DNA from 4 places in the Cytobacillus oceanisediminis genome. Region 1 is predicted to be linked to each of the others. Evidence: predicted binding sites of a transcription regulator. Region 1 holds the regulator's gene; each other region holds the start of a gene.
The links. The regulator CtsR, encoded in region 1, represses protease genes until heat stress. The targets are predictions, from matches to a motif close to ATGGTCAATAAAGGTCAAACA.
Positions count from the first base shown of each region.

Region 2: IRB79_RS09465 (ATP-dependent Clp protease ATP-binding subunit) is a predicted target of CtsR. The motif match lies at 3,139-3,159, and genes of this name have one in related genera.
Region 3: clpB (ATP-dependent chaperone ClpB) is a predicted target of CtsR. The motif match lies at 1,714-1,734, and genes of this name have one in related genera.
Region 4: clpP (ATP-dependent Clp endopeptidase proteolytic subunit ClpP) is a predicted target of CtsR. The motif match lies at 3,021-3,041, and genes of this name have one in related genera.

Region 1 is NZ_CP065511.1:352,443-357,894, reverse strand. It holds gene clpC (ATP-dependent protease ATP-binding subunit ClpC) at 1-1,686, opposite strand, end outside; gene IRB79_RS01795 (protein-arginine kinase McsB) at 1,691-2,770, opposite strand; gene IRB79_RS01790 (protein-arginine kinase activator protein McsA) at 2,773-3,321, opposite strand; gene IRB79_RS01785 (CtsR family transcriptional regulator) at 3,345-3,806, opposite strand; rRNA gene rrf (5S ribosomal RNA) at 4,298-4,414, opposite strand; rRNA gene IRB79_RS01775 (23S ribosomal RNA) at 4,494-5,452, opposite strand, start outside.
Region 2 is NZ_CP065511.1:1,840,214-1,845,665, forward strand. It holds gene IRB79_RS09460 (M3 family oligoendopeptidase) at 1-876, shown strand, start outside; gene IRB79_RS09465 (ATP-dependent Clp protease ATP-binding subunit) at 921-3,074, opposite strand; gene IRB79_RS09470 (YkvI family membrane protein) at 3,271-4,329, shown strand; gene IRB79_RS09475 (hypothetical protein) at 4,381-5,064, opposite strand; gene IRB79_RS09480 (CPBP family intramembrane glutamic endopeptidase) at 5,264-5,452, opposite strand, start outside.
Region 3 is NZ_CP065511.1:1,652,496-1,657,947, forward strand. It holds gene argF (ornithine carbamoyltransferase) at 1-379, shown strand, start outside; gene IRB79_RS08550 (undecaprenyl-diphosphate phosphatase) at 416-1,228, opposite strand; gene IRB79_RS08555 (YjzC family protein) at 1,401-1,580, shown strand; gene clpB (ATP-dependent chaperone ClpB) at 1,747-4,344, shown strand; gene IRB79_RS08565 (YjzD family protein) at 4,415-4,606, opposite strand; gene IRB79_RS08570 (alpha/beta fold hydrolase) at 4,821-5,452, shown strand, end outside.
Region 4 is NZ_CP065511.1:4,994,817-5,000,268, reverse strand. It holds gene IRB79_RS25245 (gluconeogenesis factor YvcK family protein) at 1-911, shown strand, start outside; gene whiA (DNA-binding protein WhiA) at 1,030-1,980, shown strand; gene IRB79_RS25235 (HPr family phosphocarrier protein) at 2,010-2,267, shown strand; gene clpP (ATP-dependent Clp endopeptidase proteolytic subunit ClpP) at 2,311-2,916, opposite strand; tRNA gene IRB79_RS25225 (tRNA-Arg) at 3,222-3,293, shown strand; gene rpoN (RNA polymerase factor sigma-54) at 3,652-4,983, shown strand; gene IRB79_RS25215 (glutaredoxin family protein) at 5,001-5,249, shown strand; gene IRB79_RS25210 (sugar-binding transcriptional regulator) at 5,385-5,452, shown strand, end outside.

The DNA of each region.
Region 1 (5,452 bases):
CATCGCTTCTGCTAATGCACGGGCTAACTCTGTTTTACCTACCCCAGTCGGCCCAAGGAATACAAATGAGCCAATAGGGCGCTTCGGATCTTTAAGGCCTGCACGGGCACGGCGGACAGCCTTCGAAATGGCTTTAACCGCTTCTTCCTGTCCGATTACACGGGAATGAAGAATTTCTTCCAGGTTCAGAAGCTTTTCTGTTTCTGTTTGGGCCAGCTTCGATACAGGGATTCCAGTCCAGCTGGCCACCACATTGGCGATATCCTCAACCGTCACTTCACTGTTCTCTTTGCCCTGCTTTTCTTTCCATGTCTTCTTCGTTTCTTCAAGCTGTTCGCGCAGGCGCTGCTCTGTATCTCTTAAGGAAGCCGCCTTTTCAAACTCCTGGCTTTGAACGGCAGCGTCTTTTTCTTTCCTTACATCCTCCAGCTTAACCTCCAGTTCTTTCAGGTTTGGAGGTGTAGTGTAAGAGCGAAGTCTTACCTTTGAACCCGCTTCGTCAATTAAATCAATCGCTTTATCCGGAAGGAAGCGGTCTGAGATGTAGCGGTCTGATAGTTTTACAGCGGCTTGAATGGCTGCATCCGTAATCGTCACGCGATGGTGTGCCTCATAACGGTCACGAAGACCTTCAAGAATCTGTACCGATTCTTCCGCAGTCGGCTCATCAACCGTAATAGGCTGGAATCTTCTTTCAAGTGCCGCATCCTTTTCAATGTATTTTCTGTACTCATCAAGAGTTGTTGCACCAATACACTGAAGTTCACCGCGGGCCAGAGAAGGCTTTAAGATGTTGGAAGCATCGATCGCACCTTCTGCTCCGCCTGCACCTATTAATGTATGAAGCTCGTCAATAAATAAAATGATGTTTCCGGCCTGCCTGATTTCATCCATTACCTTCTTCAAGCGGTCTTCAAATTCACCGCGATACTTTGTTCCGGCAACTACTGTACCCATATCAAGCGTCATAACCCTTTTATCACGAAGAGTCTCAGGCACTTCATTATTAATGATCTGCTGTGCCAAGCCCTCTGCGATGGCTGTTTTACCTACCCCAGGCTCACCGATAAGAACTGGGTTATTTTTCGTCCTGCGGCTTAATACTTCGATTACACGCTGAATTTCTTTGCTTCGTCCAATAACCGGATCCAAGCTTCCTTCTCTGGCAATAGCAGTCAAGTCACGTGCCAATCCATCCAGTGTCGGTGTGTTCGCATTGGCTGCGGAGCCACCCTGATGACTGCCGGACTCATTGCTTCCTAATAGCTGAAGCACTTGCTGGCGAGCTTTATTGAGGCTGACTCCAAGATTATTCAGGACTCTCGCTGCAACTCCTTCACCCTCACGGATCAGGCCAAGCAGGATATGCTCTGTTCCTACATAGGAATGGCCAAGCTTTCTTGCTTCGTCCATGGAAAGTTCAATGACTTTCTTGGCACGTGGTGTATAATGAATGGTCTGGGAAGCATCCTGCCCCCTGCCTATTAAATTCTCAACCTCTTTTTGGATCTTATCAGAGCCGAGGCCTAAAGCATAGAGAGCTTTTGCTGCAATGCCTTCACCTTCGCGTACAAGTCCCAGCAGAATATGCTCTGTCCCGATGTTGTTATGTCCTAAACGGATTGCTTCCTCCTGTGCTAAAGCCAATACTTTTTGAGCTCTTTCCGTAAATCGTCCGAACATCATGTTTTCATCCTCCCAACTCTTGATCTTCCATTTTTAATCTTTCCCTAATTAATGAAGCCCTGCGGATATCGCGTTCATGCGGCCTGAGCGGCCCGCCTGCATATTGCTGCAGGAATCCGGGCTGTGTCAGGATCATCAGCTCATTCAAAATATTTTTTGATATGTTTTTGATGTACTGCATATCAATCCCCAGGCGAACATCAGACAAGCATTGTGCTGCTTCCTTTGATTCAATGATCCGGCTATTTGATAAAATGCCATAAGAGCGGAAGACTCTGTCTTCTAATTGTATGTTAGAAGTCTTTGCTAATGCTTCCCTTGCCGATCTTTCCTGAGAAATCAGCTGACTGACAACACTTTTCAGATCCTCAGCGATATCCTCTTCTGATTTTCCGAGAGTGATCTGGTTTGAAACTTGAAAGATATTACCTAAAGCTTCGCTGCCTTCCCCGTAAATTCCTCTAACAACTAAACCAAGCTGGCTAATTGCCGGAATAATCCGGTTCATTTGCTGTGTGAGAACTAGGCCCGGCAAATGCATCATAACCGATGCCCTGAGCCCTGTTCCTACATTTGTTGGACAGCTTGTTAAAAAGCCAATGTTTTCATCAAATGCATAATCGGCTTCTTCCTCCAGCCAATCATCAATTTCATTCGCCATACTTAAGGCTTCAGAAAGCTGAAACCCTGGAAACAGGCATTGAATTCTTATATGGTCTTCTTCATTAATCATGATGCTGACTTCTTCATTTTCAGAAAGAAGGCAGGCACCATAAGTTGAATTCTCAGCAAGATGGGGACTGATCAGATGCTTTTCCATCAGCACTCTTTTTTGAAGCGGCTGAAGGCGATCCATTAATAAAAGCTCCATTTCCCCAAGTTTTGAAAAAGAATAATGCTCCACCCTCGCCTTTATTTTTTCAATGACCGCTTCTGCTTCTTCATTTGAAAATACAGTAGGGAATTTATATTGCTTCATATTGCGGGCGAGCCTGATTCGTGAACTTAAAACAATATCGGAATCAGGGCCTTCCGCACTCATCCAGGAGCTAATAGCTTGATTCATGAAACGTTCCAGCGACAAGCTTACTCCCCTCCCTTTTGATCGGCATTGAGCTGCTTTTCCAGTTTCCTTATTTCGTCCCTCAATTCTGCCGCTCTTTCAAACTCTTCTTTGGCAATCATTTCTTTTAAATTATTTTTTAAATCATCAATATTCCTTCGCAAGTGAATGGTTCCCCCGATTCGTGCAGGAATTTTTCCGCTGTGTGAGAAATTCCCGCTGTGAAGCCTTCTAAGAATAGGGTTCAATTGATCTTTAAAAGTCTCATAGCAGTTGGCGCATCCAAAGCGGCCTACTTTAATAAACTGCTGAAAGGTCAAGGAACATTGCTCACACTGCAGGACTTTCTCCTGCTGAAAAGGATCCTGACCCGATTCCTGAAAGGCAGGCTGGATATTCAGAAGGCCAGCAAGCAAGTTATTTATTGAAAAACCAGACCCGCTGCCCAGCATAAACATTTCACCTTTTTCCTGTGCGCATTTCTCGCAAAGATGAAACTCTGCTTTCTCGCCATTTACAACTTTTGTAAAGTGCAGTGTGGCCGGCCTTTGATTACATTCCTGACAAATCATGACTTCACCTCTCCAGCTCCCTACTATTTATATTTCAATGTGGTTAACATTGCCTTAAGCATTCTTGCCCTCAGCTCATCCCTGAATGGAAGATCAATATACAGGACAGAACGGTCTATAACACTAAGCATTATTTTAGCTTCCCTATGTGTTATTATCTCTTCTTCTACCAGACGGTAAATGACATTCTCTGCACTGCTCTGGGCAATCCTGCTCTGCACCAATGAAATTAACTGGTCAATTAAATCAGCATGGTCATAGGACTGGACTTTCATAATCCGAATGAAGCCCCCGCCTCCCCGCTTACTTTCTACTGCATAGCCTTTCTCAATCGTGAAACGGGTGTTGATCACATAATTGATCTGAGAAGGAACACACTGGAACTTATCAGCAATTTCACTTCTTTTAATTTCCACAATTTCCCTTTCGCTCTTCTCTAAAACCTGTTTTAGGTAATTTTCAATTATGTCGGATATATTCCTCACCAGGCCTCCCCCTATCTGACTTTGACTATATTTGACATTAATTATACATGATTTATGTAATTTCTTGCAATTGGCGGGTATTAATAATTTTCCCCCATTTTTTGACTTCCCAAACCTGAAAATGGAAGTTAATGTCGATAACAATATATTTTTGATTGGGCGGGTTTGTGCTTGGGTGGAAGAATTTTCTTTGGAGGGATGGTGTGTTTGTGCTTGATTACCAGATGGACAGGTGATACGGGTTAGCTGTCCTGACTTGTTGTTCGGACGGAATAATTAGGCATAATTTAGCTTTCCAGAGAACGGATTTGACTTTTAAAACAGGCCGCAGAAAAGGAGTGGCGCATATCTGAGTGAAAGTGGCACATATTTTTGCCGAAGTGACGTATATATTATTTTCCCTTAAAAAGGAGAGTCCAAATAAGATATTTAGATTCAGTAAATCATCCAAAACACACAAAAAAGAGCACCCATCAGGTGCTCTTTCATATGCCCGGCAGCGTCCTACTCTCACAGGGGGACAGCCCCCAACTACCATCGGCGCTGAGAAGCTTAACTTCCGTGTTCGATATGGGAACGGGTGTGACCTTCTCGCTATCGCCACCGGACTATTTGGTTTGAAGAAACTTCGTTCCCTCAAAACTAGATAATGCATGAAGAAGTGTTTGCCGAGTATTCACCAATGACTTGGTTAAGTCCTCGATCGATTAGTATCAGTCAGCTCCACATGTCGCCACGCTTCCACCTCTGACCTATCAACCTGATCATCTTTCAGGGATCTTACTAGCTTGACGCTATGGGAAATCTCATCTCGAGGGGGGCTTCATGCTTAGATGCTTTCAGCACTTATCCCTTCCGCACATAGCTACCCAGCGATGCCTTTGGCAAGACAACTGGTACACCAGCGGTGCGTCCATCCCGGTCCTCTCGTACTAAGGACAGCTCCTCTCAAATTTCCTGCGCCCACGACGGATAGGGACCGAACTGTCTCACGACGTTCTGAACCCAGCTCGCGTACCGCTTTAATGGGCGAACAGCCCAACCCTTGGGACCGACTACAGCCCCAGGATGCGATGAGCCGACATCGAGGTGCCAAACCTCCCGTCGATGTGGACTCTTGGGGAGATAAGCCTGTTATCCCGGGTAGCTTTTATCCGTTGAGCGATGGCCCTTCCATGCGGAACCACCGGATCACTAAGCCCGACTTTCGTCCCTGCTCGACTTGTAGGTCTCGCAGTCAAGCTCCCTTGTGCCTTTACACTCTGCGAATGATTTCCAACCATTCTGAGGGAACCTTTGGGCGCCTCCGTTACTTTTAGGAGGCGACCGCCCCAGTCAAACTGCCCACCTGACACTGTCTCCCGCCCCGATAAGGGCGCGGGTTAGAATTTCAATACAGCCAGGGTAGTATCCCACCGACGCCTCCACCGAAGCTGGCGCTCCGGCTTCTCAGGCTCCTACCTATCCTGTACAAGCTGTACCAAAATTCAATATCAGGCTACAGTAAAGCTCCACGGGGTCTTTCCGTCCTGTCGCGGGTAACCTGCATCTTCACAGGTACTATAATTTCACCGAGTCTCTCGTTGAGACAGTGCCCAGATCGTTACGCCTTTCGTGCGGGTCGGAACTTACCCGACAAGGAATTT
Region 2 (5,452 bases), 1.5 Mb from region 1:
AAAACAGGAAATGCTGTACCGAAAGGCGATCCGGGATGGATTATTGAAAACGGACAAAAAATGTATGACGAGCTTTCCAGAGAAACCAGTGAATTTTTCTCTTATATGAGAGAAAATAATCTAATGGACCTGGTAGCCAAAAAGGGAAAAGCAGGGGGCGGCTATTGCACTTATATTGAAGACTATAAATCCCCATTCATTTTCTCTAACTTCAATGGAACTTCAGGAGATATTGATGTTCTTACCCATGAAGCAGGCCATGCATTCCAGGTGTATTCAAGCAGCCATTTTGAGATACCTGAATATAACTGGCCAACCTATGAAGCTGCTGAAATTCATTCCATGAGTATGGAGTTTTTCACTTGGCCATGGATGGAGGGCTTCTTTAAAGATGATACCGAGAAATACAAGTTTTCTCATTTGAGCGGAGGACTGCTATTCTTGCCTTATGGAGTATCAGTTGATGAATTCCAGCATTGGGTATATGAAAACCCGGAAGCATCACCTCAGGAAAGAAAACAGGCATGGAGAGAAATTGAGAAGAAATACCTGCCGCATAAAGATTATGATGGCAATGAGTATTTAGAGAACGGCGGATTCTGGCAGAGGCAGGGCCATATCTACAATTCACCTTTCTATTATATCGATTATACATTGGCACAGATTTGTGCATTTCAATTCTGGAAACGGTCCCGGGAGAATCAGGAAGCGGCATGGAAGGATTATTTGAAACTGTGCCAGCTTGGCGGCAGCAAGCCTTTCACAGGTCTTGTTAAAGATGCCGGATTGATTTCTCCTTTTGAAGAGGGCTGTGTCGAGTCTGTTATCGGAGAAATTGAAAACTGGCTGAATTCCGTGGATGATAAGAGTTTATAAAAATATAAGAAAGAGCCGGAAATTAATCCGGCTCTTTTCAATGCTTATTGGGGCAGGGGCTTAATGACAATTATTTCGTTTTCGAGATCGGCCTGCAATTGGCTATTTCCGCCATGATCAATGATGAAATCAGCAATCTTGTCTTCAAGTTCATCCTGGATGATCCTTCTTAATGGCCGTGCGCCAAAAGCAGGATGATATCCATCTGCTGCTAATTTCTCCTTGGCTTCCTGGGTAACAGTCAATTCAATATCCTGTTCATTTAATGTTTCCTGAAGCTCATTAAGCATTAAGTCGACAATTTTCAATAAATGCTCTTTTTCCAAAGCTTTAAACTCAATAATGCTATCAAAGCGGTTCAGGAATTCCGGCTTAAAGAAGCTGCCGAGCGATTCAAGAATGTTTGACTCCATGACGGCGTCAGCTGCGCCAAAACCAACATGGATTTCCTTTTGCCCAGCTCCTGCATTGCTTGTCATGATAATGACTGTATCTTTAAAGCTGACAGTGCGGCCCTGGCTATCTGTCAGGCGTCCATCTTCCAGTATTTGAAGGAACATGTGCTGTACATCTGGATGTGCTTTTTCTATCTCATCAAGCAGAATGATGCTGTATGGGTTTCTGCGTACCTTCTCAGTAAGCTGTCCGGCTTCTTCATGACCCACATATCCTGGAGGGGAACCGATAATTTTTGATACGCTGTGTTTTTCCATATATTCACTCATATCAAGCCTGATCATGCTGTCTTTTGAGCCGAATAGCTCTTGGGCAAGTGTTTTGGTCAGCTCAGTCTTGCCGACGCCTGTTGGCCCGACAAATAGAAAAGAGCCAATTGGGCGGTACTTTGATTTAAGTCCTGCACGGCTTCGGCGAATTGCCTTTGCAACTTTCCTCACGGCTTCCGCCTGTCCAATTACTTTTTCTGCAAGACTTTCCTCAAGGTTCTGCATTTTTTCCTGCTCATCTTCTGCTAATTTGCCGACAGGAATCCCAGTTTTCTTTTCGATAATCTCCTGAATATGGCTAACTTCAATAACTGGCCGTTCAGCCTTGTTGTCCCCGTTTAGTGCCTGCTGGAGCTTTAGTTCCTCTTCACGGAGTTTTGCAGCCTCTTCATATTTTTCTTCTTTTAAAACAAGTTCTTTTTGCCTGCTGATTACTTTCAGCTGTTTTTCAATATCTTCTGCTGGTATATATCCTGATTGAAGATTCATTTTAGAACCTGCTTCATCCATTAAATCAATGGCTTTGTCAGGAAGGAACCGGTCCTGAATATAGCGGCTTGACAGCTGCACACATGCTTTAATGGCATCTTCAGTAAAAGAAACATCATGGTAATCTTCGTATTTTTGTTTCAGTCCCATCAAGATTTCAATTGCCTCATTTGCAGCAGGCTCTTCTATTTGAACAGGCTGGAATCTGCGTTCCAATGCAGGATCTTTTTCAATTTGGCGGTATTCTTTTAATGTAGTGGCTCCGACCACTTGAAGCTCTCCCCGTGCAAGGGCGGGCTTTAGAATATTGCCTGCATCCATTGATCCTTCGGCTGAGCCTGCTCCAACAAGCAAATGAATTTCATCTATAAAGAGAATAATATTCTTCCGTGTCTGAAGCTCCGAGATCAGCTGCTTCATGCGTTCTTCGAATTGGCCGCGGATGCCTGTGTTTGCAACCAGGGATGCCACATCCAGCAAATAGACTTCTTTATTTTGAAGTTTCTTTGGTGCATTTCCCTCGGCAATCTTAATGGCTAGCCCTTCGGCAATAGCTGTTTTACCTACTCCTGGTTCACCGATTAAGACCGGATTATTTTTGCTTCTTCTATTTAATATTTCAATCATACGATTTATTTCTTCATCCCGTCCGATGACTGGGTCAATTAAACCGGCTTTGGCAAGCTGTGTAAGATTTCGTCCGAATTGATCGATAAATCCGCCATTGCCATGATTGTGTCCCGGCGCTTCTTTTAGACCATAGTTTTCATTTCCTTGAGAGGCAGCCATCTTCTTGAATAAATCCTCTAAAGGCATTTGGCCAAAACCTGAAAAACCACTCAAAGCAGGCCCAAAGGAAGTAAGGCTATGTTGCTTTTCAGTTTGATAACAGCTATGGCAAAGGTTTAGATTTCGTTCACTTCCATTCAATTTCAGTCTTAATTGTACATTTGCTTGTTTTGTTTGACATTTTTGACAAAGCATTTTGCATACCTCCATTAAAAGTTTGGTCTGACTTTGACTATATTTGACTTTATACCTGCATTATAATTTGACCTTCTTTGACTTTCAAGTATTTTGTTTTGGTATTTTTACCCATAACTGAAGTTTAGCCTTATTGCAAAAAGCTCGTCTTTGTTTGTACTAGCCTACATATATTGGAAAGGAAGGAGGAGATTAAGTGAAGACGAATTGGGGGGCAGCTTTCCAGATCGCTGCCGTTTATGTGGGAACCGTGGTGGGAGCGGGCTTTGCCACTGGCAGGGAGATTGTGGAGTTTTTTTCCCGATTTGGTTTTATCGGTTTAATTGGGATTATAATGAGCGGCTATATCTTTATTTTTCTCGGCTCCAAATTAATGAGAATCTCTGCACGAATAAAGGCCGCATCTTATCAGGAATTAAATGAATATTTATTTGGAAGATTTTTTGGTTCTGCCATTAATATATTGATGCTGTTTATGCTGCTGGGAGTTTGCGCCGTCATGCTGTCAGGAGCAGGAGCAGTGTTTGAAGAACAGATCGGCATCAGCAAGACTGCAGGATTGCTCATAACGATAGGGTTAACAATTATTACAATGATAGTGGGCATTCGCGGATTATTCGCTGTGAATACGTTTGTTGTTCCGATGATGATTGCATTTAGCTTTATTTTATTGTTCATAAGCATGAAGCTTCCTAATTTTGCAGAACAGGTCCTATTTATCCCATATGCTGAAGATGGATGGAAAGCGGTTGTGGCTCCGTTCTCTTATACGGCTCTGAATTTGACATTGGCACAAGCAGTATTAGTGCCTGTGGCTTCAGAAATAAATGATGATCGGACAATAAAGTGGGGTGGATATCTTGGAGGTGCCGCATTGACCCTCATCCTGCTTTCCAGCCATTTGACACTGATGATGCTCCCAAATCTGGAGGCTTTTGATATCCCAATGGCTGCAATTGTTAAGACATTGGCATCATCTTTCTATTGGATATTTGTTTTTGTCATCTATGGTGAAATTTTCACTTCTGTTATTGGGAATGTGTTTGGGATCGAGAGGCAGGTAAAAAAATATGTTTCCGTGCCGAGTATTATTATTGTGGGCTTTATCTTTGTAGTATGTTACTTTATCAGTTTGATCAATTATGGAACATTGCTTTCCTATTTATATCCAGTTTTCGGATATGTAAGTTTGACATTTATTATTCTTCTGTGGATGAAGCCATTCGATGATGGAAGTAAAGGCAAGAAAGCTTGATAAAAGCTAAATAAAAGAGATCCGTATTGCACGGATCTCTTATTCATTCCATTATTTTTGCGGCTCCTCTTTCATAATGGTTTTCGCCATCTGAAGGAAAGCATCTTCATGGTCAGCTTCTTCCTTATTGAATAGGGTAAGCTTCAGTGAAAGATCTTCGTTTTTCACAAGATAGGCTGAAACCTTCTCACCGTTTCCTTCAGCCTTCATTACAGTAGCATCTTTGTAAAAATTATCTGAAGGAGCTTCAGATGTCTGCACATTTTCGCTAACAGCTTCTAATTGTGCTTTTGTGTTTTCTTCGATCATGTTCCAATCTGCATCATTCGGAAGAAGTTCAATACGCATGAATACCTGATCATTTTCTGAAAGGTATAAGACATCTTTATTAGGCTCCTCGGCCGTTAATTCATAGGCTGGCAGAACGTAAATAGAATAATTTTGATTATCACTATGTTTCAGGAAGGCAGTCTCTTCCTTTTCTTCACCCTCAATCGTATAAGTCATATTCTGTTCAAGGATTCTGATAACACTGTCTCCTTCTCCCACAGTGCCCTCTTCTTCTGATTCCTGTTCTTCAGTTTGTTCCTGTCTATCCTGTCCTTCTGAAGCTGTTTCTTCTTCATTTTGTCCAGGATCTGCTCCATTGCCGGAATCATCCTGAGCCGTGCCGCAGCCTGCCAGGATAGCAGCAAATAATCCCAGCATTAAGATGAATTTCGCCATATTTTTCATTATTGTTTCATCCTCCCGTTGTCTCTTCTAGCGCTTTTGCATAATTAGACGTAAATGGAATAAAAGTGTTACATATAAATTCCTATTATTTAGTACATTACCATTTATGTAAAACATCGACAAGACTCAACAAAGACTCCAAAAAATAGACAATCCATGAAGGATTGTCTAATCATCATTGAAATCTGCACGAGGCCATCTAATAAAAGGGGAGCAGGACGAACATCAATAAGTCAAAAATCAGGTGGGATACGATTACAAGCGGAATGCTTCTTTTCCATGCGTATAGCCATCCCCAGAAGAGGCCTGCGATTAACGCTGCAAAGGCTAGCATCCAGTATCCTGAATAAAAATGAACTGAAGAATAGAGGAGAGACGATAATATGAT
Region 3 (5,452 bases), 1.3 Mb from region 1:
CTGTCCTGAAGGGTATGAACCAGATAAATCTGTTCTCCAGCAATCACAAGAGTTTGCTGAACAAAGCGGTTCAAAGGTAATCGTAACATCTAACCCTGAAGAAGCGGTTGCTAATGCCGATGCCGTCTATACAGATGTCTGGACGAGCATGGGACAGGAAGCTGAGAATGAACAGAGGCTGAAAGACTTTGCTGATTATCAGGTTAATGAATATCTTGTCCAAAAAGCCAAAAAAGATTACGTCTTTTTGCATTGCCTGCCTGCTCATCGCGGTGAGGAAGTTTCAGCGGAAGTCATTGATGGAAACAATTCCGCTGTCTTTCAGCAGGCTGGGAACAGACTTCATGTTCAAAAAGCCATTCTTTCAGAGATATTATAATGAAAAAGCCTTCTCAGCGCTGAGAAGGCTTTTTCATTAAGATAGGAAATAAACAAGCGGCCCAACAATAAAACAATAAATCGCAAAATACTTCAGGTTCCCTTTAGCCATAATATTCATAAACCATTTCAGCGAAAAGTAAGATGCAGCCAGTGAGGCAATAAAGGCAATTGTATAGGGCAAAGCATATTTAGATAAATTGGGATCCGTTATTATGTCGTTAAAACCTAGTATCATTCCGCCGGCACTTACCGGGATATATAAAAGGAAAGAAAACCTTAAAGCTGTTTCCTGTTTCATCCCAAGCCCCATTGCGGCTACAATGGTAGCACCGGAACGGCTGATTCCCGGTATCAGGGCAACTGCCTGTGCAAGTCCTACAATGATTGCATCCTTATAAGATAATTCAGCATCATTTTTCCGTCCGCGTAAATTACGGATCAGCCACAGCGCAAGTCCAGTCACGATAAGAGTAATCCCAACAGTTCTTATATTTGCAAGGTGGGTATCGATAAAATCCTCGAACAAAATTCCGATGACTCCTGCAGGAATGGTTCCAATTATCAAGTAAATGATAAACCGAAAGTCTGATTCCGCCTGTTTATCTTTGGTGGTAATATATGCAAGGCCATTTCGGATCAGTCTCATAATATCTTCCCTGTATATAAGCAGTACAGCCAATAATGAGGCTGTATTTACCAGGAGGGCAAAGCTAAGCCCTTTGATGTCAAGGCCGAAAAAATGCTGGGCAATCTCCAGGTGCCCGCTCGATGAAATGGGAATAGGCTCTGTAAATCCCTGAAACAATCCCAAAAACAAGTATTTAAGCAATGTCAGAAAATCAGTCACAAGTAAATCCCCCATAATGAAATCTCATACCTCCCCATTTAACTATAAAAAGGACGGCAGAGTAAAGTGATATCCTTTTCATTGCTTCTACGCGATGCCAATAGTTTCCCTCATGAGAGATGCAAGAGTGGAAATAATAATAAGTGATTTACGATTAAAGGAGGTATTCAGCATGGGGCAAAACAGACAATTTAAGCCTGGCCAGAAAGCACCTAATAATGGAATTTATATAGAAATTGGCGAAACGGGTAGTAACGTGAATAATCCTCAAATGCTTAAAATGAGAGCTGGAGACCAATTTCCGGAAACATCCAATCATAACCGGATTTGGACGTATAAAAGAAAGCCTTGATTTTGATTATTTACCAAGAAGATGGGGAAATAGTATAAAAAATAGAGCCATCCCAATTGCGGATGGCTTTTTCGACTGAGAATAAACTGCTGGAAACTTTACATATGAAAAGATTGGATTATAATAAAACTAAAAGGTCAAAAAAGGTCAAAAAGGAGGTTGCATAATGGATCTAAATCGGATGACAGAGCGGCTTCAGGAAGGGTTATTAAATGCACAGTCCATAGCGTTGCGCGAGCAGCATCAGGAGGTGGATGAAGCCCATTTATTCCTGGCTTTAATGGGGCAGGAAAACAGCCTGATTTCATTAATATTGTCAAAAATGCAGATTCCGGCTGATTCTTTTAATAATAAAATGCAGGAAGCACTGAGGAAAAAACCACAAGTGTCCGGTTCAGGTACAGAACAAGGAAAATTGTATATAACCAGTAAACTGCAGCGGCTCCTGGCGGAAGCAGAAAATTATATGAAGATTTATCAGGATGATTTCATGTCAGTTGAGCATGTTTTCATGGCTGCTGCAGCAGAGGAAACCGAAACGGCAGCAGTTTTAAAGTCATACGGAATCAATAAAGAACTAGTGGAGCAGGCGATTAAGGAGATTAGGGGGAATCAGAGGGTGACATCGCAAAATCCGGAATCAACATATGAGGCACTAAAAAAATATGGAAGAGATCTTGTTGCAGAGGTGAAACAGGGGAAAGTTGATCCTGTAATTGGCCGGGATAGTGAAATCAGGCATGTCATTCGCATCCTTTCAAGGAAAACCAAGAATAATCCAGTTTTAATAGGCGAACCTGGGGTAGGAAAGACAGCTATTGTCGAAGGTTTGGCACAAAGAATTGTACGTAAAGACGTGCCTGAGGGCCTCAAGGATAAAACCATTTTTGCTCTGGATATGAGCTCTTTAATTGCCGGGGCCAAATTCCGGGGTGAATTCGAAGAAAGACTGAAAGCTGTATTAAATGAGGTTAAGAAAAGCGAAGGCAGAATTCTTCTTTTTATTGACGAACTTCATACCATTGTTGGAGCGGGCAAGACAGAAGGAGCAATGGATGCAGGGAATATGCTGAAGCCTATGCTTGCAAGGGGAGAATTGCACTGCATAGGAGCTACCACACTTGAGGAGCACCGCAAATATATCGAGAAAGACCCTGCCCTGGAACGGCGTTTTCAGCAGGTATTGGTGCAGGAGCCGGATGTAGAGGATACAATCTCAATTCTCAGAGGTCTGAAGGAGCGCTTTGAAATCCATCATGGAGTCAATATCCACGATCGCGCTATAGTGGCTGCCGCAACCTTGTCAGACAGGTATATTACAGACCGGTTCCTTCCAGATAAAGCGATTGACTTGGTTGACGAAGCTTGTGCCATGATCAGGACGGAAATCGATTCAATGCCATCAGAGTTGGATGAAGTTACAAGAAGAGTCATGCAGCTTGAGATAGAAGAAGCAGCTTTACGAAAAGAGAGTGATGAAGGGAGCAAGCAGAGACTTGCAGGCCTGCAAAAAGAACTGGCTGAATTAAAAGACCAGGCTAACAGCATGAAAGCAAAATGGCAGCTTGAAAAGGAAGGAATCCAGAAAGTCCAGGAAAAACGGGAGCAGCTTGAGAAAATGCGCCGTGAACTGGAAGAAGCAGAAAATAATTATGACTTGAATAAAGCTGCAGAACTGCGCCATGGAAGAATCCCTTCTTTGGAAAAGGAATTGAAAGAGCTTGAAAGTGCAGTTAACGAGAATCAAGGGGACCGGCTGCTGAGAGAGGAAGTCACAGAAGAAGAAATTGCCGGCATTGTGGCAAGGTGGACAGGTATTCCAGTGGTTAAACTTGTTGAAGGAGAACGTGAAAAGCTGCTTCGTCTTGAAAGCATTCTTCATGAAAGAGTGATTGGCCAGGATGAAGCTGTAGAGCTTGTGTCAGATGCTGTCCTTAGGGCAAGGGCAGGAATTAAAGATCCGAATCGCCCCATTGGCTCCTTCATTTTCCTGGGCCCAACTGGAGTGGGAAAAACAGAATTGGCTAAGGCACTTGCACAGTCACTATTCGATAGTGAAGAACAAATAATCAGAGTTGATATGTCCGAATATATGGAAAAACATGCTGTGTCAAGATTGATTGGTGCTCCTCCGGGGTATGTAGGATATGAGGAAGGCGGTCAGCTGACAGAAGCTGTCAGAAGGAAACCATACTCAGTAATCCTGCTTGATGAAATTGAAAAGGCACATCCTGAAGTATTCAATATCCTCCTGCAGATGCTTGATGATGGAAGAATCACTGACTCACAGGGCCGCACGGTTGATTTTAAAAATACCGTTATTATTATGACTTCCAATATTGGCTCCCATTTTCTTCTGGAACGTTCTGCTGGTGAGGTAGATATATCTGAAGAAACCAGAAACAATGTACTGGGACAGCTGCGGAGCCATTTCCGTCCAGAGTTTCTAAACAGAGTGGACGAAATTATTCTGTTTAAGCCTCTAGCTCTTAATGAAATAAAGAGTATTGTTTTAAAATTAATTACTCACCTTCAAGCAAGATTATCTGATCAGCATATTAAGTTGAGTATAAATGATAATGCCAAAGAATATATTGCAGAAAACGGATTTGATCCCGTCTATGGAGCCAGGCCGCTCAAACGTTTTATTCAAAGGAACGTTGAAACAGCACTCGCCCGCAAAATAATAGCAGGTGAAATTAAAGATTACAGTGAAGTTGTCATATCCGCAGATAATGGCAAAATTGAATTGCTGGTAAAATAAGGCCACAAATGAAAAGAATCATCCTGAATCAATCAGGATGACTCTTTTCATTTCCTGCATAAGCTGCAGATTAATGAAGTCCTTCTTTCTCAACAGGACCTTCAGGAATGATGGAAGCGACAACAAAAATTAAAACAGTTGTCCCAACCGCCAGAATGGTGCCGGTTACAAAATCATAAGGCGCTCCAAGCATTGAAGAAACTACGTACGTTAACATTTGAACAAGAAGGAAAGTCCAGAAAAATGTCCAAAAGTATCTCATCTATTTCACCTCTAACATAATTAATCCCTTTTCATATTAGCATAAGCTATTAAAGAAATAAATTTATTTTTACATCCTATACATGTACTTTTCAGCTCTCTGATTGTATACAGCCTGCTTCATAATGAACTTGTCTAAAACTAGGCAAATCCCCCATTCATTTTAATTTTACTCACATACATTATTATGAACAAACTTGCAAAGGAGTTTTACTATGGAAAGCCGGAACTTCCAGCTGGATACAGAATGGTGCATGATTCATTACCCAGATAAACCTAGTGGTTTCGGTATCCTGATTATTGGGGATGATCGGCACTTTGTTGACAGAAACTGCAGTTTTTGGACTCAAAATGAAGGGAAACATTCACTAATAAAGAAGCTCAGGGAAAATGGCTATACAATTTTTTATTCAAATCTTTACGGGAGGCACTGGGGGAGCGATCGGGCTGTCGATAAGGCAAAATACTTGTATGAACATATTCTGCGAACGGAAATTATTAACGAAAAGATCCATATTGTTGCTGAGGGCATGGGAGCATTGGTAGCCCTTAGATTATTGCATGAAATGAGCGATTTAATCCGTTCAGCCGTATTAATCAATCCCATTCTTTCACTAAAGCACCATCTCGATCAGGAAAAAGAGCATAAGTTTTTTTACAAGAAACTATTAAAAGAACTGGCATTTTCATATGAAATAGAAACGGATAAAATAGCGGATCTGCTCAGCAAGCATGAAAAAAACCTCACAACAGGCCTTAAAGTGCCAGTCAGAATCATTCAGGTACTGGCGGGCGGAAGAGCTTACAAGCAATCAGATTATTTAAAGAAACGATCAATACAATGGGA
Region 4 (5,452 bases), 690 kb from region 1:
TAAAACAATACCCTGTTGATATAACTGCCATTGTGACAGTTGCCGATGATGGCGGCAGTTCAGGAAGATTGAGAAATGATCTTCATATTCCGCCGCCCGGTGACATCCGCAATGTGCTGGCAGCTCTTTCAGACGTGGAGCCGCTCATTGAGGAGATGTTCCAGCATCGCTTTGCGACATCCAATGAGTTATCCGGGCATTCGCTTGGCAATTTAATTCTCGCGGCAATGACCTCGATTACAGGAAACTTTGTTCATGCGATTCAGGAAATGAGCAAGGTGTTAAACGTAAGGGGCAAGGTGTTGCCGGCTGCTAACCAGAGTGTGGTCCTTCATGCTGAAATGGAAGACGGGACCATAGTATCGGGAGAATCAAAAATTCCTTATTCCGGTAAAAAAATTAAGCGGGTATTTTTAACGCCCAAAAATATTAAAGCCCTGCCTGAATCACTGCAGGCAATCAGACAGGCTGATATGATCATCATTGGGCCTGGAAGCTTATATACCAGTATTCTTCCAAACCTGCTTGTCCCTAGGCTGGGACGTGAGGTCTGTCATTCGAAAGCGAAAAAGGTGTATATATGCAATTTAATGACACAGGCAGGGGAGACACTCGATTATACGGCAAGCGATCATGTAAAAGCACTATATGATCATATGGGCTGTGCTTTTATCAATACCATTCTGGTAAACAATGAAGAAATTCCTCCTCATATTCAGGAGCGGTACAGCGAGGAAATGGCAAAGCCTGTTGTGTATGATACAGGTGCTCTTACCGAACTGGGCCTTGAAATTATGCATGGTGAAATTGTCAGCCACGAAGGCGGGATCATTCGCCATGATACAAAAGAAGTTGCCCAGATGCTTTATAATTTGCTTTTACATGAAACCAATAGGCGTTTTAACGCGTAATATATAGGTGTGAAAGGGCTTTTGCCGGTAAAAAATAAACTGTGCATACGTTTGCTCAGTTAAGAATATCTTTTTATATGCCACTGGCTTAGCGCTTTTGCGGATAGGAGGTGAAGGGATGTCTTTCGCTTCGGAAACGAAAAAAGAATTGACGAACCTGGAAATAAAAGACTGCTGCGGAAAAGCGGAATTGTCCGCCTTGATCAGGATGAATGGTTCCCTTTCTTTTTCCAGCCGGAAATTGATTGTGGATATTCAGACGGAGAATGCAGCAATCGCAAGAAGGATTTACACACTGATTAAAAGGAATTACAACGTTCAGGTTGAGCTCCTGGTCCGGAAAAAAATGCGGCTGAAAAAGAACAATGTTTATATTGTCAGGCTAACGGAACAGGCCAGCATAATTCTTGATGATCTGAAAATTTTAAGCGAGGGATTCGTATTTACACACGATATCTCCAATGAGCTCATAAAAAAGAAATGCTGTAAGCGTTCTTATCTGCGCGGTGCATTCCTTGCCGGGGGATCGGTTAATAATCCGGAGACCTCCTCCTATCATCTAGAGATCTCTTCACTTTACAAGGAGCATAATGACTCCCTTTGTGAACTGATGAATACGTTCGGGCTGAATAGCAAAACGCTTGAACGGAAAAAGGGCTATATCACTTATTTAAAGGAAGCCGAAAAAATAACGGAGTTCCTAAATATTATTGGAGCACACGCTGCTCTGCTCCGATTTGAAGACATCCGGATTGTCCGCGATATGCGAAACTCGGTCAATCGACTCGTAAATTGTGAAACAGCGAACTTAAACAAAACAATCGGAGCTGCCTTGCGTCAGGTGGAAAATATCCGGTTCATCGATCAAACTGTCGGACTTCAGGTTCTGCCTGACAAACTGAGGGAAATTGCCGAATTGCGTGTAGCTTACCAGGATGTCACCTTAAAAGAGCTTGGGGAAATGGTCTCAGGCGGAAATATCAGTAAATCGGGTATTAATCACAGATTAAGAAAAATAGATGAAATCGCTGAGAAACTCCGGGCGGGCGACACTATAGATGCTCACTGACAGAGGTATCAGCAGGGAGGAGATATACAATGGCGGAAAAACAGGTTGAAGTTAAGCTGAAAACAGGATTACAGGCACGTCCGGCGGCATTGTTCGTACAGGAGGCCAATCGGTTCTCATCCGATATTTTTCTGGAGAAGGACGGAAAGAAGGTAAATGCGAAAAGCATAATGGGGCTAATGAGTCTGGCTGTAAGCTCAGGATCAGTTATTACCCTCAAGGCTGAGGGGAACGACGAAAACGAAGCTCTTGAAGCACTGTCAAACTATATTCAGAAGGAAAACTAAAACAACTCGCATCGGGAAGATGCGAGTTGTTTTTTTATGCTTATTATTTATCTTTCTTCTCATCTAAAGAGTTTCTAGTAATGATTTGGTCAACCAAACCGTATTCAAGAGCTCTTTCAGCTGTCATAAAGTTATCGCGGTCAGTGTCCCTCGCAATGACTTCAAGCGGCTGTCCAGTGCGCTCTGAAAGAATTGTGTTTAATTTTTCGCGAAGGAAAAGAATGCGCTTTGCAGCGATTTCGATTTCAGTCGCCTGTCCCTGAGCTCCGCCCAGCGGCTGATGAATCATGACTTCACTGTTTGGAAGGGCAAAACGCTTGCCTTTCTCTCCAGCAGCAAGAAGGAATGCACCCATGGATGCTGCCATACCGATACAAATGGTTTGTACCTTCGGCTTAATGAATTGCATCGTATCATAAATAGCCATACCAGCCGTAATGCTTCCGCCCGGGCTATTAATGTAAATGGAAATGTCTTTTTCAGGATTTTCTGCTTCAAGGAATAAAAGCTGGGCAACAATTGAGTTTGCCACATTGTCATCGATTGCGCTTCCCAGCATAATGATGCGGTCTTTTAAAAGGCGGGAGTAAATATCATAAGCGCGCTCACCGCGGTTTGTTTGTTCAATGACTGTAGGGATTAAGTTCATTTTCCAATTCCTCCTTCAAGATAAGGTCAACATACAAGATGAACAAGCATGTTCTTCCAAGTAAAGAAAATTTTTTAACTCCTATGTATTATCATGATACACTGATGGTCAATTAAGGTCAAACGAATCGCATGGAAATTGTGTTTGATTCGTTCGACACATTTTTCTGTGCTGTGCTATCTCATTCCATGATACCCATTGTTCCAATTTTTAAACTAAAAGGAGGCTTGCAAAGTGAATAAACATATCATATAATTAGTTATCGTAGCGGCTGAGCGCATGGTCAGCCATCTATTAAAATATTTGCCCTCGTGGTGCAACGGATAGCACGTAAGATTCCGGTTCTTGAGATGTGGGTTCGATTCCTGCCGAGGGCGCTGCCAAAACTCCTTGTCTGATATGGACAGGGAGTTTTTACTTTTTACGCTATCCGCAAATAAATTCGGCCTATGCGCACATAAAAAATTTTATCCGCAAGTAAATTGGCCTTATCCACAAATAAATTTCCTCTATCCGCACATAATCAAAAAAACTTCCTGAATTTAAGCCTGAATTACTAAAAAATCCTTAAAATCCGCAGTTTTCACCATAAAAAATGAATATTCTCCCCTCTGCCATGCATATTGTGAAGTATTCAGAAAGATGGAGAAGTGCCGGTGCGATTGACATTTGCCAAGATATTTCCATACAACATTTACCGGGAATATTGTAAAATGGGGACAGGGGGAATGTATGATGAATTTGAAAGCTGGGTTATGGCAGCAGCAGACAATGAAATTAACAATGACACAGGAGCTGACGCAGGCGATTGCCCTTCTGCAATACAGCACACAGGAGCTCTCTGCATTCCTGGAAAACAAAGCGCTTGAAAATCCCCTTTTAAAAGTAGAGTCCGGTCATGTCAAGACGATGGATCCCCGTTATGACCGTGTCAAACTGACGAGAACAAAAGTCGAAAAAGATAAAATAAATTGGATTGAGCAGATTGGCTGCGGAAAGACGATGATGCTGGATGAATACTTGAAATCGCAGCTTCATTTGAAATTAAACAAGGACGAACAAAAAGTGATTGAGCATCTTATTGAGAGCCTTGATGAAAACGGTTACTTTCGAGGGGATCTGCAGACAGCTGCCAAGACTCTCCAGATGCCCCTTGAAAATGTGGAACAAATGCTTGAAGAGCTGCAGGAACTTGAGCCTGCTGGCATTGGCGCGAGAAATCTTCAGGAGTGCCTGTCCCTGCAGATTAAGAGATTGCCAGAGAGAAATGAACTGGCTGAAATCATTATAGATGACTACTTTACCTTTTTTGCGGAAAAGAAATGGAAGGAGATTGCCAAGCAGCTCAGTGTGGAGCTAAAAGAGATTCAGGAGGTATTCGACCTCGTGCAGACCTTGAATCCAAGACCGGCTTCATCCTTTCAAAGCGAGAAATCCGCATATATAACACCGGACGTGATTATTAAGTGGGATGGAAGCTCTTTTTCCGTCAGTGTTTTTGATGAAGTGCTTCCTAAAATCAGTTTTAATGAAGGCTATTATAAAAAGTTTTCGGCCACTGGAGACCGAAATGTCAGCCGCTTTTTACAGGAAAAGCACCAGGATTACCAATGGATCATGAGGAGCATCGAGCAGAGAAAAGAGACTCTTGCGAATGTGACACTTAAAATCGTTGAAAAACAGCAGGACTTTTTTATAAAAGGGCCTTCTCATCTGAAGCCGATGACCATGAAGGAAATATCAGATGAACTCGAAATACATGAATCAACTGTCAGCCGTGCTGTCCGGGAAAAATATGCGCAAACGCCATATGGGACGTATGAGCTGAGATCATTCTTCTCAAGCACGATCAAAACAACATCTGATGAAAATACATCTTCACAGCAGGTAAAGACGATTATTGGTAAAATGATTGAAGAGGAAAATAAGCAAAAGCCTTTATCCGATCAAGAGCTTGTGAAGTTGCTGAAGGAACAAGAGGGGATGGTTGTCAGCAGAAGGACGATTGCAAAATATCGGGATCAGCTGGGCATCCCATCATCATCGAAACGGAAAAGGTATGACTGACAAAGGGGATTTGCTGATTGAAACAGCCAGAGATAGTGTTTTATACACGCAGCAGATGCCCGCTGTGTGATAAAGCTAAGGAAGTAATAGTGGAATTAAAGAAAGAATATGATTTTACCTTAATTGAGAAAGACATTGATGAGAGCGATGAACTGACCGAGAAGTATGGGCTCATGATTCCGGTTGTTGAAATTGATGGGAGCGAAGTGCAGTTCGGGCATATTGATGCCATTACATTAAGTGAAGCGCTTACAGAAAAAAACTGAGTTTTATCAGTTGATTTCAATACTCACTCTTGCTATTATGAAGGAGAAGCAAGGGTGATTTTTTTTGTGGCAAGTGGGACATAATATGTCTATGCGGGACAAAAAACGACCACATATGATGAAGGAGCTTTCCGGATGTACTCACTAATTGATATTCAAAAAAGATTATTGCCTGATATGCTTGCGGTTATGCAGAAGCGCTA